DNA from 3 places in the Kitasatospora sp. NPDC056273 genome. Region 3 is predicted to be linked to each of the others. Evidence: riboswitches for the same ligand, from Rfam matches in the RefSeq annotation. Region 3 holds a riboswitch; each other region holds the start of a gene.

Region 1 (4,811 bases), on a different contig from region 3:
CCCCTCCCAACCCGAATATTCACTCCCCAATCGGACATCAGATCGAGCCGCCGGAAAAGCCGCAGGCCCGGCCTCCCCTGGGGGAGACCGGGCCTGGAGACGTCCGAGCGGGGATCAGACCCGCACGATGCCGGTCAGCGGCATGTTGGTGACCGCCTCGTAGCGCACCGACGCGCCCGGCTTGGGCGCGTGCAGCACCTGGCCGTTGCCGGCGTAGATGCCGACGTGGTGGGCGTCGGTGTAGAAGATCAGCAGGTCGCCGGGCTGGGCCTTGGAGAGGTCCGTCCCGAGCCGGGTGCCGGCCGAGGCCTGCGCCTGCGAGGTGCGCGGCAGCGACACGCCGGCCTGGTTGTACGCCCAGACCATCAGACCGGAGCAGTCGAAGGAGCCCGGGCCGGTGGCGCCCCAGACGTACGGGCTGCCGATCTTGGAGGCGGCGGCGGACAGCGCGGCGGCACCGCGCGAGCTGCCGGGGGCCACGTTCACCGGAGCGGTGGTCGTGGGGGCCGAGAGGCTGCCGCGGCTGTTGTCGCGGGAGGCGCGGTCGGCCTGCTGCTGCTGGGCCTGGGCGGCGTCGGCCTTGGCCTTCGCCTCGGCGGCGGCCTTCTCCTCGGCCTGGCGCAGCGCCTGGCGGTCCTGCTCGGTCAGCGTGTTGAGCAGGTCCTGGGCCGCCTTCAGCTTGCCCTGGACCTCGTCCTTGGAGGCCTTCAGCTGCTGGGTGGTCGACTCCAGCTCGGCGAGCTTGCCCTGGGCCTCGTTGCGGTCCTGGTCGAGCTTGCGCTGCTGCTCCTGGAGCTCCTTCAGCTGACCCTTCTGGGTGCTGCCGGCCTGGTTCAGCGCGTCGGCCTGGCTGAGGAAGCTGTCCGGGCTGGAGGAGAACATCAGCTGGACGGTGGGGGATATCCCCCCGTTGCGGTACTGCTCGCCGGCGATCTCGGCGAGGCCGCCCTGGAGCTCGGTGACCTGGGCCTGCTGACGGGCCACCTGGTCCTGCAGGCCGGAGACCTGCTTCTCCAGGTCCTGCTGCTTGGCCTGGGCGGCGTTGTAGTTCTCGGTCGCGACCTCGGCCTGCTCGTTGAGCTGGTCGACCTGCCCCTTGACCTGTTCCTTGGTCGGCTGCGGGTCCGCGTGGGCACCCTGCGCGGAGAGGACGACGGCTGCGGCGGCGACGCCGGTCAGGATCGAGACCCGGGCGCGGCCGGCGGGCTTGGGACGACGATGGGACGCCACGAAGGCGGACTCCTTCTTCCTACGGCCGCCTACCGGGTGAGCTGACGGGTTCGGGCCGGAAGCATGCCCTACGACGCCTCACGGCCGTTCCACCGGCCGACCTGGCGCCGATTCACCCCGGAGGAACGTGGTTCCCCGGCTCCGCTCCGCAGCGCCCCCTACCACTGGGCTCCCCTGTCGGACAGTCGCTTCGACCTGTCCCGCTGCCTTGCGAACTCGACGGTAACCACCGCCGCCACCCTGGCTGGGCGATCGACAGTGCGGTGGTTCGGAGCATGACCCTAGTAACTGAACCGTGATCGGTTCAAATCCTTGTCAGAAAAAAGACAGAAGATTACCCAAGTTCCTTTGTGAAAATGACCGATGGTGACCATTGACGCACACAAGGCTGATCGGTTCTCACCATGTGGTCGTCGAAGGGCCGGAAACCCGAAACGCCACCCCGGACGGGGGTGGCGCTTTTCACAGGCCCCCGCGGAAGCCCCTCGGGCGTGTCGGGCCGTCAGACCCGGCGGATGGTGTTGATCGACATCGCGTCGGCCTTCATCACCTTCACCACGTCACCGGTGTGCGGCGCGTGGACCACCATGCCGTTGCCGATGTACATCCCGACGTGGTGCATGTCGGGGCCGTAGATCACCAGGTCGCCCGGCTGGGCCTGGTCCAGCGAGGGGATCCGGGTGCCGTAGTGGCCCTGCTCCTGCGAGGTGCGCGGCAGCGAGACGCCCGCCTGCCCGTACGCCCAGACCATCAGGCCCGAGCAGTCGAAGGTGGTCGACCCGGTGGCGCCCCACACGTACGGCGAGCCCTGCTTGCTCATCGCCTTGGCCAGCGCCGTGGCCGCGTAGCCGCTGGCCGGCGGCAGGCTGCCGAGGTCGACCCGGTCGCTGCCGCGCGAGGCGCGGTCGTCCTGCGCCTGCTGGGCCCGCAGCGCGGCGCGGTCGGCGGAGCTCAGCGAGTTCAGCAGGTCCTGGGCGGCCTTCAGCTTGGTGTTGACGTCCGACTTGGCCTGGTTCAGGTCCTTGGTGGTGGTGTCCAGCGAGGCGAGGACGGCGGCCGCCTCGGTCTTCTCCTGGTCCAGCCGGCGCTGCTGGTCCAGCAGCCCCTTGAGCGCCTCGGCCTGACTGGTGCTGGCCTGCTGGACGGTGGAGGCCTTGTCCAGGTAGCCGGACGGGTCCGAGGAGAGCATCAGCTGGACGGACGGGTCGATGCCGCCGCTGCGGTACTGCTCGCCCGCCACCTCGGCGAGGCCGCCCTGGAGCTGGGTCATCTGCTCCTGGCCGCGGGCCACCTGGTCCTGCAGCTGGTCGGCCTGCTTGCGCAGCTGGTCGGCCCGCTCCTTGGCGCCGTTGTACTTCTCGGCCGCCTGCTCCTGCTCCTCCTGGAGCTGGTCGATCTGCGCCTTGACGTCCGTCTTGTTCGGCTGCGGCGCGGCGTGCGCGGCCACCTGGGCGGAGAGGGCGACCGCGGTCGCAGCGGCCGCGGTGAGCACGGAGATCCGTGCGCGGCTCGGCTGCTTGGGACGGCGGTGGGAGGCCAAGGGACCGGCTCCTTCTTCCAACGGGCTCACCTGATGGGATGAGATTCCGGAAAATAGGTTTGACGCCAGACCCTAGTGAAGATCTATCCGTTTTGCCACTCCCCCGAAGGCGTGAACTCCGGTCCCCACACTGACTTCACCGGACTCGCACAATGCTCCGAAACAGGCCCTGACCAGGCATCATGCGAACCTCCCCGGGTTCAGGGCCGGGCCAGCCGGTTCAGCAGCAGCACCGACGCCACGGGGCGCGCGCCCGCCTTCCGCACGCCCTCCGCGACCTCCCGGTCGGTGGACACCACCACCACCGGACGGCCCTGCGGCTCGGCCCGCACCAGACGGCGGATCAGCTCGTCGGCCGTCTCCCCGGTCCGGCTGAACCGCACCCGGACCCCGCGCGGTGGCGCCATGATCACCGGGACGTCCAGGTCCTGCCCGTCGAACACGCAGGTGACCTCCGCCTGGGTCCGCTGGGCCAGCATCGCCAGCCCGCCCAGCAGCCGGATCCGCTGCTGCTCCAGCGGCAGCGTCGGATAACCGGTCTTGGTCACGTTGTAGCCGTCCACCACCAGGTGCACCTGGGGGATCGCCAGCAGCTGGTCCAGCAGCGCCGGATCGTCCTCGGCCAGCCCGCGCCGGGCCACGTCGTGCGGCGAGGCCGCCCCCGGCACCACCGCCTCCACCAGGTCCGCCGGGCGGATCTGGGCGACCGGCAGCGCCAGCTCCCGCTGGAGCCCCTGGGCCGACTGCAGCACGGTGTCCAGCAGCAGCCGCAGCCGCATGTCCTCCACGCTGCGCCCCTCGCGGGCCGAACGGCGGCCCTGCTCGGCCGCGTTCTCCAGCTCCAGGACCCGGTGCCGGAGCCGGCGCGCCTCGCTCTCGGCCGCGCCGCGCTCGGCCGCGGCCTGCGCCTTCAGCGCGTCCAGCTCGCCGGCCACCCGGCGGGTCTCGGCCTGCGCCCGGCGGGTGTCGCTCTCCAGCGACCGCACCCTCTTGCGCAGCGACTCGGCCTCCCTGCGGACGCCGTCGGACTCGGCCCGCTGCCGGTCCGCGTCCGCCCGCGCGGAGGCCCGCACCTCGGCCAGCTCGGCCTGCAGCTTCTCCACCAGCCGGACCGCCTCCGCGGCCGCGTCCTCGGCACCGGCCCGCTCGGCCTCCTCGCCGGCCTCGGCCACCAGCCGGCTCCAGCCCGTCGAACGCACCAGGTAGGCGGCGGCCGCGACGTCCATCGGATCGGCCGCGCTCGGGACGGTGCCCGACTCCAGCGCCTTCACCAGGTCCGGCTGCCCGAGACGCAGCCGCTCCGCTATCCGCACCCGGAAGGCCGGCTCCGCCTCCAGCGCCGCCGCCAGCGCGGTGGCCGCGTACTTGGCCCGCCGCGCCGGGGTGAACTTGACGTACTGACGCAGGCTCTGCGGGAGCTCGGCCGGCGGCACCCCGCCGAGCGCGTCCGAGGCCAGGCCGACCACCCGACGGCGCACGCCCTCGGGCAGCGGCCGGTCGAGCTTCTCGACGGCGCGCTCCGCCGCGGACCCGGAGGCGCCGTCCGCCGTCCCGGCAGCCTCGGCCGGGGCCTCGGCCGCAGCGGGCTGAAGCCCCTGGGCTGCGCCGGGCTCCTTCGCTGCGTCCACCACGTCCTCGGCTCCGATCCTGGTCCAGCGGGGCACGGCCGCGGCCGCCCCCCGTCGGCACGCTCCGTGCGTCCTGTTCTGTATTGTCCCGTGCGGCGCGGGCGGGTGCGCCGCGCACCCACCCCGCCGCCGCGGCGGGGATCAGCCCTGGTCGGCGGGGGCCTGCGTCTCCTCGGCGCCCGGACGGGCCACCAGCTCGACCTGGTCCACGGCGTTGCACCAGCGGCAGCGCACCGACTCGACGGTCTCGCTCAGCACCTCGGTCTCCTCGACCTTGGACTCGCCGGCCAGGTCGAAGTGCAGGAACTCGGTCACCCGCGCGGTGCGGGTCACGTCGAAGCGGGTGAGATTGCCGCACAGGGTGCAGCGCCAGCGCGTCTCGGCGGTCAGAGCGGGGACGGTCATCGGGGGTC
Region 2 (4,811 bases), on a different contig from region 3:
CCGGCTGGCCGGGCGCGGGGTGCCGTTCGTGCTGATCAACGGCTACAGCGAGAAGATCGACGCGCCGTTCATCTCGCCGGACGACCGCGCCGCGATGTGGATGGCCGTCCAGCACCTGGCCGAACTCGGGCACGAGCGGATCGGGCTGGCCGTCGGTCAGCGCCGGTACGTACCGGTGCTGCGGAAGATCGAGGGCTTCACGGCGGCGATGCGCGAGGTGCTCGGGCTCGGCCGGGAGGAGGCCGAGAACCTCGTCCACCACACGCTGTTCAGCGTGGAGGGCGGGCACGCGGCGGCTGGCGCGCTGCTCGACAAGGGCTGCACGGCGATCGTCTGCGGGAGCGACATGATGGCGCTCGGGGCGATCCGGGCGGTGCGGCAGCGCGGGTTGTCGGTGCCGCAGGACGTGTCGGTGGTCGGCTTCGACGACTCTCCGCTGATCGCCTTCACCGAGCCGCCGTTGACCACGATCCGCCAGCCGGTCGAGGCGATGGCCACGGCGGCGGTGGACGCGCTGCTGGAGGAGGTCGGCGGGAACGCCGCCCAGCGCGGCGAGTTCATGTTCCAGCCGGAGCTGGTGATGCGCGGGTCCACCGGGGCCTGCGCGCGCTGAACCCCGGCCGCCACGGCCGTCGGACGGGCCCCGGAGGGCGATCGCTCTCCGGGGCCCGTCGGCGTGCGCGCGGTCGGCCGTCGCGGGCCGTGCCGGACCGTGGCGGGCCGTGGGGTGGGTCAGCCCTCCTGGGCGGTCGGGCGGTCGGCGGTCAGGCGGTGCCCGTCGGCGGCCTCGCCGGTACGGGTCTCGGTGCGGCGGCCGCGGGCCAGGTAGTCGCGCAGGACCAGTTCGACGGCGTCCTGGGGGCTCTTGGTGCCGGAAAGCATCATCGCGTCGATCGCGAGGTTCGCGTCGAGGGTGACGGTGACCTGGGCCATGTGACTCCTCCTCGGGTGCAGAGCAGCAGCATGCCCGCTGGGGCGGCGATCCACCACGGAACGGGGCGGAACCGCGGTCGGGAACGGTCGGGCACGCCGTGGCCCCGGGAACGCCGGAACCCCCGGGGAGGAGCGACCAGACTCTCCCCGGGGGTGGTGGGCGGTCAGCGTTCGGACGACGGCCGACAGCTGACGGATAACAGCTGACAGATGTTGAAATCTGTCAGCTGTTATCTGTTACCCGTCAGCTGTTACCGGAGGTCCGTCAGCCGTGGACCGTGGACCGCGCGCCGTCCTCAGACCCGGCCGGCGAAGTCCGGGGCCCAGTTGGCGATGCTCTGCTCGCGGACGCCCGAGCTCGGGTTGGCGGCCTCGACGTACTTGCCGTTGCCGATGTAGATCGCGACGTGGTAGACGCCGGAGTCCTTGCCGTTGTTGGACCAGAACAGCAGGTCGCCCGCCTGGAGGCTGTCCAGCGAGACGTGGGTGCTGGCGGCGGCCTGGTCGGCGGCGACGCGCGGGACGGAGACGCCCGCGGCGCGCAGCGCGGCCTGGGTCAGGCCGGAGCAGTCCCAGCCGCCGTTGCCGGTGCCGCCGTAGACGTACGCCTGACCGACCTTCGACTCGGCGAAGGAGACCGCCGCGGCCATGCTGCCGGTCACGGCCGGCGCCTGGGTCTGGGTCTGGGTCTGCGTCTGGGCCTGGGGCTGCGGAGCGGGCTTGGTGGCGGGCTTCGCGGCCGGCTTGGTGGACGGCTTGGCGGCCGGGGCCTCGGGCTGCGCGGTCGGCTGGGCGTTCACGGCACCGCCGTTCGCGGACTGGCCGGACTTCTGCGAGCGGTCGAACCAGGTGAAGTCCGAGCCGGACGTGCCGGCGGAGGACTGGCCGGCCCGGGCCTGGCCGTTGCCGCCGAAGGACAGCTGCTGGCCCGGGTAGATGGTGTCCGGACCCTCGGTCAGGGTGCCGCGGTTGAGGTCGTACAGCCGCTGCCAGCCGCCCTGCACCTTGTGCTGGTCGGCGATCGCGGACAGCCAGTCGCCCTCGACGACGGTGTAGTCGCCGCCCTGGGCCTGCTGCTGGCGCTTCTGCACCCAGTCGCTCCGGTTGCCGGAGGCGGCGGAGTCGGTGGAGGCCTGCGCGTCGCCCTGGGCGGGCGCGGCGGGCTTCGCGGCGGGGGTCTGCGGCTGCGCGGGCTTGGCGCTGGGCTTCGCGGCCGGAGCGGCCGGAGCGGCCGGCTTGGCGCTCTGGGCGGGCGCGGCGGGCTTGGCGGCGGTCGAACCCGCCGAGGTGTCAACGGCGGCCGCGGCGCCGCCCTTGGTGAGCCCGGCCTGGACGGAGCAGACCGGCCAGGCGCCGGGGCCCTGCGAGGCGAGGACCTTCTCGGCGACGGCGATCTGCTGGTCCTTGGTGGCCAGGTCGGCGCGGGCCGCGTAGGCCGTGCCGCCGAAGGCGGACCAGGTGCTGGAGGTGAACTGGAGGCCGCCGTAGAAGCCGTTGCCGGTGTTGATGCTCCAGTTGCCGCCGCTCTCGCACTGGGCGACCTTGTCCCAGGTGGCGACGGAGGCGGCCGAGGCGGTGCCGGTGGTGAGGCAGGGGACGGTGAGGCCGACGCCCGCGACGCCGAGGGCGGCGATCACGCGACGGGTACGGCCGGACAGACGGGTGCCGTTGGTGGGCAGCATGAAGACGTGGTCCTCTCCCACGCCTGCGAGGTGAGCTGTCGGATTCGGGCTGGAGTTGCCCGGCCGTGCGGTGAGCACGGCTTCACCCCTAGCCCTGGACCGTTCCGGAGAGCGGTCCGGGGCGACTTACCTGTGGGTCCCCCGCTCCTGCCGTGGTGCGTTTTCGCGCTTCCAGGACATCCGACGGCAGGACTCGGCGTTGCGGATGACCGGGTTCGTGTGGTCACGAACGGGGAGCACGTTAATCAGACTTAAGTTCAAACTGCAAACCACTGTGATGTGCATCACGGTTTAGTGGAAACTGCCAAAATTGCCACTCACCATGATCGTAAATGATCGTTTTCAGGCAATGCTGTTGTGGAAGCCGACAACTGGCTCCGCCTCAGGAGTGGCGTGACGGTGCGTCGAATCGCGGAGTGGCGCACTCCGGCGGGTGGGGGAGCGGTCGCGATCGGAGCATGTGAATCCACGCTCCCTATTTCCTTTCAAATAGCGCCAGAACGGACATTCCCCTTCATTGCCGGGTGACTCCCGTACGGGACGGACGGGGTGGGGGAAGTACACGGAAGGGCCCGGAACGCGATCCGTTCCGGGCCCTTCGGTGCGCGCGAACCCGCGCGCGGTGTCCTTATCGTCCGCCAGGCCCCTCGGCGGCCGCGTGGGCGCCACGGGAGCCCTCCACGACCCCCTCGGCCTCGGCGGCGGCCGCCGCCTCCGCCTCGGCCCGTGCCAGGTCCTCCGGGGACGGCGTGGGCAGCGCGGCCAGGTAGGTGGAGGCGATCAGCTGGCCGACCGACGGGTAGGCGCCCAGCGGCGCGGCCGACGGGCAGCCGGTCTCCTCGGCGGCGGTGGCGAGCAGCTCGGAGTCCGCCTCCGGGCCGATCACCAGCGGGGCCAGCGCCGGGCGCTGCGAGCCGGTGTCCTTGAGGTGGTTGACGGCCGCGGCCACCGAGCCGGGCACGTCGAGCGCGGCGGCGACGACCGGCACGGCCAGCCGGGCGGCCAGCAGCACGCCGGTGATGCCGGCCGCGGCGGCCGCGTCCTCGCCGCCGACGGTGGTCAGCACCACGCCGTCCGCGGCGGTCGCGATGGCGAACAGTCGGGCGCGGTCGGCCCGGGCCAGCCCGGCCTCGGAGAGCCGGACGTGCACGGCCTCGGCCAGCAGCGGGTGCGGGCCCAGCGGGTCGGTGACGGGCGCGCCGTACTCGGCGGCGAGCGCGTGAAGCCCGGTCAGGAAGGTGTGCGGGCCGGGCACCAGCGGCACCAGGACGGGCATCGGCCGCCCGGCCTCGGCGGCCAGGGCCAGCAGCTCGGCCACGGTGCGGTCCTCGCCGCTCGCGCCCGCCGCACCGTCACCGGGGAGGTAGCCGACGGCCGTCTGGACGCCGTTCTGCTCGGTGCGGACGATCGAGAGCAGCTCCTCGACGACCGAGCGGGACTCGGGCCCGGCGGTCGCGGGCACGGCGAGCACCAGGGCCGGGGCGCCGGCCGGGATCTCGGGGCGCTCGGGACGACGGTGGCGCCCCCGCGCACGGGAGCCTGGAGTACGGACGGGCAGTGGCGCGCCCGGAATGGCTGCGGTGCTCATGCCGGAGATCGTAGGACATCGGCCCGTCCGGCTTGCAGTCGGCTGCCGTACGGGTTTCGCGTGCTCGCGGTACGGACCCGGTGCGTCTCCGGCGCCGGTCCGGGCGCTTTGCCTACAATCCGGACATTCTTCGCCCAACCCCCGCGTGGTGGCCGGTGCTTGTCCCGACGCGATCCGAGGGGGCGGGCGTTGCACCCGGGGCGCGTGAGATGTCTCACAGCATGAGCCCGGCTTGACGGAGGGTCACGGGCGGGCGACTCCCGGCATTCGAAGATCAACATTCAGCGGGGAGGTGCTCACGGCCGGTTATCGCGGGCTCGACGATTCATCGGCTATGTCCGTTTACGTACCGTCAGGGGAAGGGCCCGTGAAGAGTTCGCGGCTGCGGGTAAAAGGCCTCGTGCACCTGCAATGTCCCGTGCTGATGCACGTGCACTGCGGCTATCATCACGTCAAGTGAGGCGTTGTGCCGGACCGGTACGGGGCCGGTCCGTTCGTTTCGGCGGTGCCGGGGGCGCCGCGCTGGACGACAACTCCGGAGCTCTTCGGGAGATTTCTATGCACGACTCGCAGGACACGCACGGCTCGTACGACACCTACAACGGGAT
Region 3 (4,811 bases):
GCCTGGCCAAGACCATCCGCCTGATGGCCGGCCACGAGCTGGTCACGGAGGGCTTCAAGGAGGGCCAGGTCGGCTCCTCCGCGATGCCCCACAAGATGAACACCCGCTCCTGCGAGCGCGTCAACGGCCTGGCCGTCATCCTGCGCGGCTACGCCTCGATGACCGGCGAGCTGGCCGGCGACCAGTGGAACGAGGGCGACGTCTCCTGCTCGGTGGTGCGCCGGGTCGCGCTGCCGGACGCGTTCTTCGCCTTCGACGGCCTGCTGGAGACCTTCCTGACCGTCCTCGACGAGTTCGGCGCCTTCCCCGCCGTGATCGAGGCCGAGCTGGACCGCTACCTGCCGTTCCTCGCCACCACCAAGGTGCTGATGGGCGCGGTGCGCGCGGGCGTCGGCCGGGAGACCGGGCACGAGGTCATCAAGGAGCACGCCGTCGCCTCCGCGCTGGCGATGCGCGCGGGCGCCCGGGAGAACGAGCTGCTGGACCGGCTGGCCGCCGACGAGCGGATCCCGCTGGACCGGGCCGCGCTGGACGCGCTGCTCGCCGACCGGCTGTCCTTCACCGGCGCGGCCGGCGCCCAGGTCGCCGAGGTGGTCCGCCAGGTGGAGGCCGTCGCGGCCGCCTACCCGGAGGCCGCCAAGTACGCGCCCGGCGACATCCTCTGACGTCTCGTCAGCCCTGAGCCGAGGGCCCCGCCGCCGGACCGGTGGCGGGGCCCTCGCGCGTCGTGGGGACGTGGCCCGGGTCCAGCGGCGGGGTGGTGGTGCCGCACGGCCAGTCGCAGTTCGGCTCGGCCACCTGCTGGTCGTCGGCGGCGAGCACGTTGCCCCGTACGGTCGCGAGGGCGATCAGCCCGCCGGCGGCCAGCAGGCCCGCGCAGATCAGCATCGCGGTGTGGAAGGCGGAGTCGACCGAGGAGGGCACCCGGTAGGCGTCGCCGCTCAGCCCGGCCAGCGCCGGGAGGGCGGCGACCGCGAGCAGGCCGGCCGCGCGGGCGGCGGCGTTGTTGACCCCGCTGGCGATGCCCGCGTGCCGGACCTCGACGGCGGCCAGCACGGTCGCCGTCAGCGGTGCGACCAGCAGCGTCATGCCGCAGCCCATCACCGTGACGGAGGGCAGCACGTCCACCCAGTAGGAGGAGTCCGGGCCGACGCGCAGCATCAGCAGCACCCCGGCGGCGCACAGCAGGGGGCCGACGGTCAGCGGGATGCGCGGGCCGATCCGCTTGCCGAGCCGCCCGGCGCGCGCGGACAGCAGCAGCATCAGCACGGTGATCGGCACCAGCGCGAAGCCCGAGACCAGTGGCGAGAAGCCGGACACGATCTGGAGCTGCACCACCAGCAGGAAGAAGACGCCGCTGAACGCCGCGTACACGCACAGGGTGACCAGGTTCACGGCGGTGAACAGCCGGGAGGAGAACAGTCCGAGCGGCAGCATCGGATCGGGCGCGCGGCGCTCGACCGCCACGAAGGCGACGCCGAGCGCCACTCCGAGCACCCCGCTGACCCAGACGGCGGGGGACAGGCCCTCGCCGGCCGCCGTCAGCGCGTAGGTGATCGCGCCGAGGGCGAGGGCGGCGAGCACGGCGCCGAGGACGTCGAAGCGGCCGGAGGCGCCCTCGTCCCGGCTCTCCGGCACCGACCGGGTGGTGACCGCGATCACGGCGGCGGCGAGCGGCAGGTTCAGCAGGAAGATCCAGCGCCAGCCGGGGCCGTCCACCAGCCAGCCGCCGAGGAAGGGGCCGACCGCCGCCGACACCCCGCCGAGGCCGGACCAGAGCCCGACCGCCGCCGAGCGGTCGTCAGGGTGGAAGACGGCCTGGAGCATGGCGAGCGAGCCGGGGGTGAGCAGCGCCCCGCCGATGCCCTGGACGGCGCGGGCGGCGATCAGCACGTGGATGTTCGGTGCGGCGGCGCAGGCCGCGGAGGCGACGGCGAACCAGACCACGCCGATCAGGAAGACCTTGCGCCGCCCGTAGCGGTCGCCGAGCGCGCCGCCGAGCAGGATCAGGCCCGCCAGGGTGAGCAGATAGGCGTTCAGGGTCCATTGCAGGGACGCGAGGGAGGCGCCGAGGTCGGCGCCGATCCGGGGCAGCGCGACGTTCACCACGGTGCCGTCCAGCATCGCCATGCTGGAGCCGAGCACCGTCGCCATTAGTACCCAGCGACCCTGCGCGGTGCCCAGGCGCAGGGTGCCGGCCTTGGAGGTGGCCACGGGCGAATCCTGCGCTGCCGAGGCGCACGTGACAAGGGTCACCGGTGGGTGTGTTGGCGGCTGGCGGTGCGTGAGCGGACGGGTGCGCGGCGTGGCCGATCTCGGCGCAGGGTCGTGGATCAGTGGCGGGGGGTGAATGGGTTGTGTACGCACCGTGGGCTCGGGCCTGCGGAGGGTCACTGTGGGAGGGGGGATCGTTGCCGTTTCAAGAGATCGACATTGCTTCACCCGAACGGATGGGTTTTAGTTCAGCGACCGCCCGGCCAGTCCGGACGGATCCGCCGGGTGGAACGCCGAGTCCTGCCGCTGCCCGGTGGTTCGAAACGAACTCTGTACGGCAGGAGCGGGGGACCCACAGGTAAGTCGCCGGACCGGAGTTCGCGCCTCAGGGCGCGGGCGTCCAGGACCGGCTTGGGGTGAAGCCGCGCAAGCGGCCGGGCAACTCCAGCCCGAACCCGACAGCTCACCTCGCAGGCGTCGGAGAGGAAAATTCCATGCCTGCACAGGCTCGTCGTATCGCCCTGCCCCGCGCCGCCCGCATCGGCATCGCCACCGCCGTCACCGGTGTGTCCTTCGCCCTCCCGCTCGTCACCGCGATGAGCGCCCAGGCCCACACCCCGGCCGCTCCGGCCGCCGCCTCCACCGAGGCCAAGCAGGCCGCGAAGGCCGCCGCTCCGGCCGCCCAGGCCGCGCAGGAGAGCTACCGCGTCGTCAGCGGTGACACCCTGTCCAAGATCGCCGACGCCAAGAACGTCGAGGGCGGCTGGCACGCGCTGTACGAGCAGAACCGCTCGGTCGTCGGCGCCGACCCGAACCTGATCTTCCCGGGCCAGCAGCTCGCGCTGTCCGGCCACGCCGCCGCGCCGGCCGCCGACGCCGCCCCGGCGAAGCCCGCCGCTCCGGCCAAGCCCGCCAAGCCGTCCGCTCCGGCGACCCAGGCCGCCAAGCCGCAGGCCCAGGTCCAGGTGCAGACCGAGGCCGCCAAGCCCTCCGCGCAGCTCGAGACCCAGCTCCAGGTCGCCGTTCCGGCCCAGGCCGTGACCGCCACTCCGGTCGCCGCCGCCACCTCCGGCTTCGTCGCCCCGCTGGCCGGCCCGCGGCTCGGCACCGCCTACGGCGTGGCCGGCTCGATGTGGGCTTCCGGCCACCACACCGGCCAGGACTTCGTCGCCTCCACCGGCACCCCGCTGCGCGCCGTCGCCAACGGTGTCGTGGTCAAGGCCGGCAACGGCGGCGCCTACGGCAACGAGGTCGAGATCAGGCTCGCCGACGGCCACTACGCCGAGTACGCGCACCTCTCCTCGATCGGCGTGAGGATCGGTCAGACCGTCACCGCCGGCCAGCAGATCGGCCTCTCCGGCGCCACCGGCAACGTGACCGGCCCGCACCTGCACTTCGAGATCCGCAACGGCTCGGAGTACGGCTCGGACATCAACCCGGTCGCCTACCTGCGCGCGCACGGCGTCGCGCTCTGACCCCGAGAGCTCCGGGGTACCAGGAACCACCGCCGCTGCGGGCGAACCGATCGCCCGGGATGGTCATGTCGGGTGACCGCTCGACCGGGTGATCGCCGCACGGCGGACATGGGCGCGGGACACGCCCAGGCCGGCCCGGCCGCATGAGGACCTCCTCGTGCGGCCGGGCCGGCCGCTTTCGTTCCCGGGCCCGCCCGGGGTGTTCGAGCGATCGAACGAAGCGTCAACTCCGGTGTCCCGCAGGGTGGTCGCCGGGATCTCCGGGTGCCTCCGGGGCGCCATGCTGGCGGACGGTCAGCGCCCGGCCGGTCCGGCGGTCGGGCGGGCCGGGAGGCGAGGAGGCCGGATGGCGGTCCGCAGCGGGGGCGTGGCGGGGGAGACGGCCGGGCGGGAGCGGCCCGGGGCGAGCGGGGTCGACCGGCTGAAGGCGGACTCGGTCGGCCTGGTCGGCGTGGTGTTCATGGCGCTCGCCACCGCCGCCCCGATCACCGCGATGACCGGCAACCTGCCGATCATCGTCGGTCAGGGCAACGGCGCGGGCGCGCCCGCGGCGTACATCGTGGCGACCGTGGTGCTGACGGTGTTCTCGGTCGGCTACGTGGCGATGGCCCGGCACATCACCGCGGCCGGCGCGTTCTACGGCTACGTCTCGCACGGGCTGGGGCGGGTGGCGGGGATGGCCTCGGGGCTGCTCGCGGTGCTCGCGTACGTCGTCACCGAGGCCGCGGCCCTCGGCTTCTTCGCGTACTCGCTGCGCGGGCTGGTCCGTTCGCAGCTGGGGGTGGACGTCGGCTGGGGCTGGTACGCGTTGTTCGGGGCGGCGGTGATCGGGGTGATGGGCTGGTTCGACCTGCATCTGACGGCCAGGGTGCTCGGGGTCGCGCTGGTGCTGGAGATCGGCGTCCTGTCGGCGGTCTCACTGGCGGTGCTGCTCTCCGGCGGCGGGCCGGACGGGCTCGCGGCCGGGACCCTGAACCCGCTGAACGCGCTGAAGGGGGTGGGGAGTTCGGGCACCTCGGCGGCCGGGCTCGGACTGTTCTTCGCGTTCTGGTCCTGGGTGGGCTTCGAGTCCACCGCGATGTACGGCGAGGAGTCCCGCGACCCGAAGCGGGTGGTGCCGCG

What was found. A riboswitch is a leader RNA that binds a small molecule or an ion and turns the genes downstream of it on or off. The one in region 3 is predicted to bind cyclic di-AMP.
Region 1: linked by a shared signal. The riboswitch ahead of ACFCY1_RS08660 (NlpC/P60 family protein) and the one ahead of ACFCY1_RS19630 (peptidoglycan DD-metalloendopeptidase family protein) in region 3 are both predicted to bind cyclic di-AMP.
Region 2: linked by a shared signal. The riboswitch ahead of ACFCY1_RS26535 (transglycosylase family protein) and the one ahead of ACFCY1_RS19630 (peptidoglycan DD-metalloendopeptidase family protein) in region 3 are both predicted to bind cyclic di-AMP.

What each region holds. Positions count from the first base shown of each region.
Region 1 covers NZ_JBHJSJ010000007.1:1,328-6,138, forward strand. Annotated here, with positions in the region: gene ACFCY1_RS08660 (NlpC/P60 family protein) at 115-1,230, opposite strand; cyclic di-AMP (ydaO/yuaA leader) riboswitch at 1,241-1,394, opposite strand; gene ACFCY1_RS08665 (C40 family peptidase) at 1,733-2,770, opposite strand; gene ACFCY1_RS08670 (NYN domain-containing protein) at 2,971-4,401, opposite strand; gene ACFCY1_RS08675 (hypothetical protein) at 4,540-4,803, opposite strand.
Region 2 covers NZ_JBHJSJ010000034.1:14,085-18,895, reverse strand. Annotated here, with positions in the region: gene ACFCY1_RS26545 (LacI family DNA-binding transcriptional regulator) at 1-613, shown strand, start outside; gene ACFCY1_RS26540 (hypothetical protein) at 733-933, opposite strand; gene ACFCY1_RS26535 (transglycosylase family protein) at 1,230-2,636, opposite strand; cyclic di-AMP (ydaO/yuaA leader) riboswitch at 2,623-2,793, opposite strand; gene ACFCY1_RS26530 (hypothetical protein) at 3,244-4,203, opposite strand; gene ACFCY1_RS26525 (DUF397 domain-containing protein) at 4,762-4,811, shown strand, end outside.
Region 3 covers NZ_JBHJSJ010000020.1:37,548-42,358, forward strand. Annotated here, with positions in the region: gene purB (adenylosuccinate lyase) at 1-665, shown strand, start outside; gene ACFCY1_RS19625 (MFS transporter) at 673-2,154, opposite strand; cyclic di-AMP (ydaO/yuaA leader) riboswitch at 2,506-2,706, shown strand; gene ACFCY1_RS19630 (peptidoglycan DD-metalloendopeptidase family protein) at 2,709-3,689, shown strand; gene ACFCY1_RS19635 (APC family permease) at 4,036-4,811, shown strand, end outside.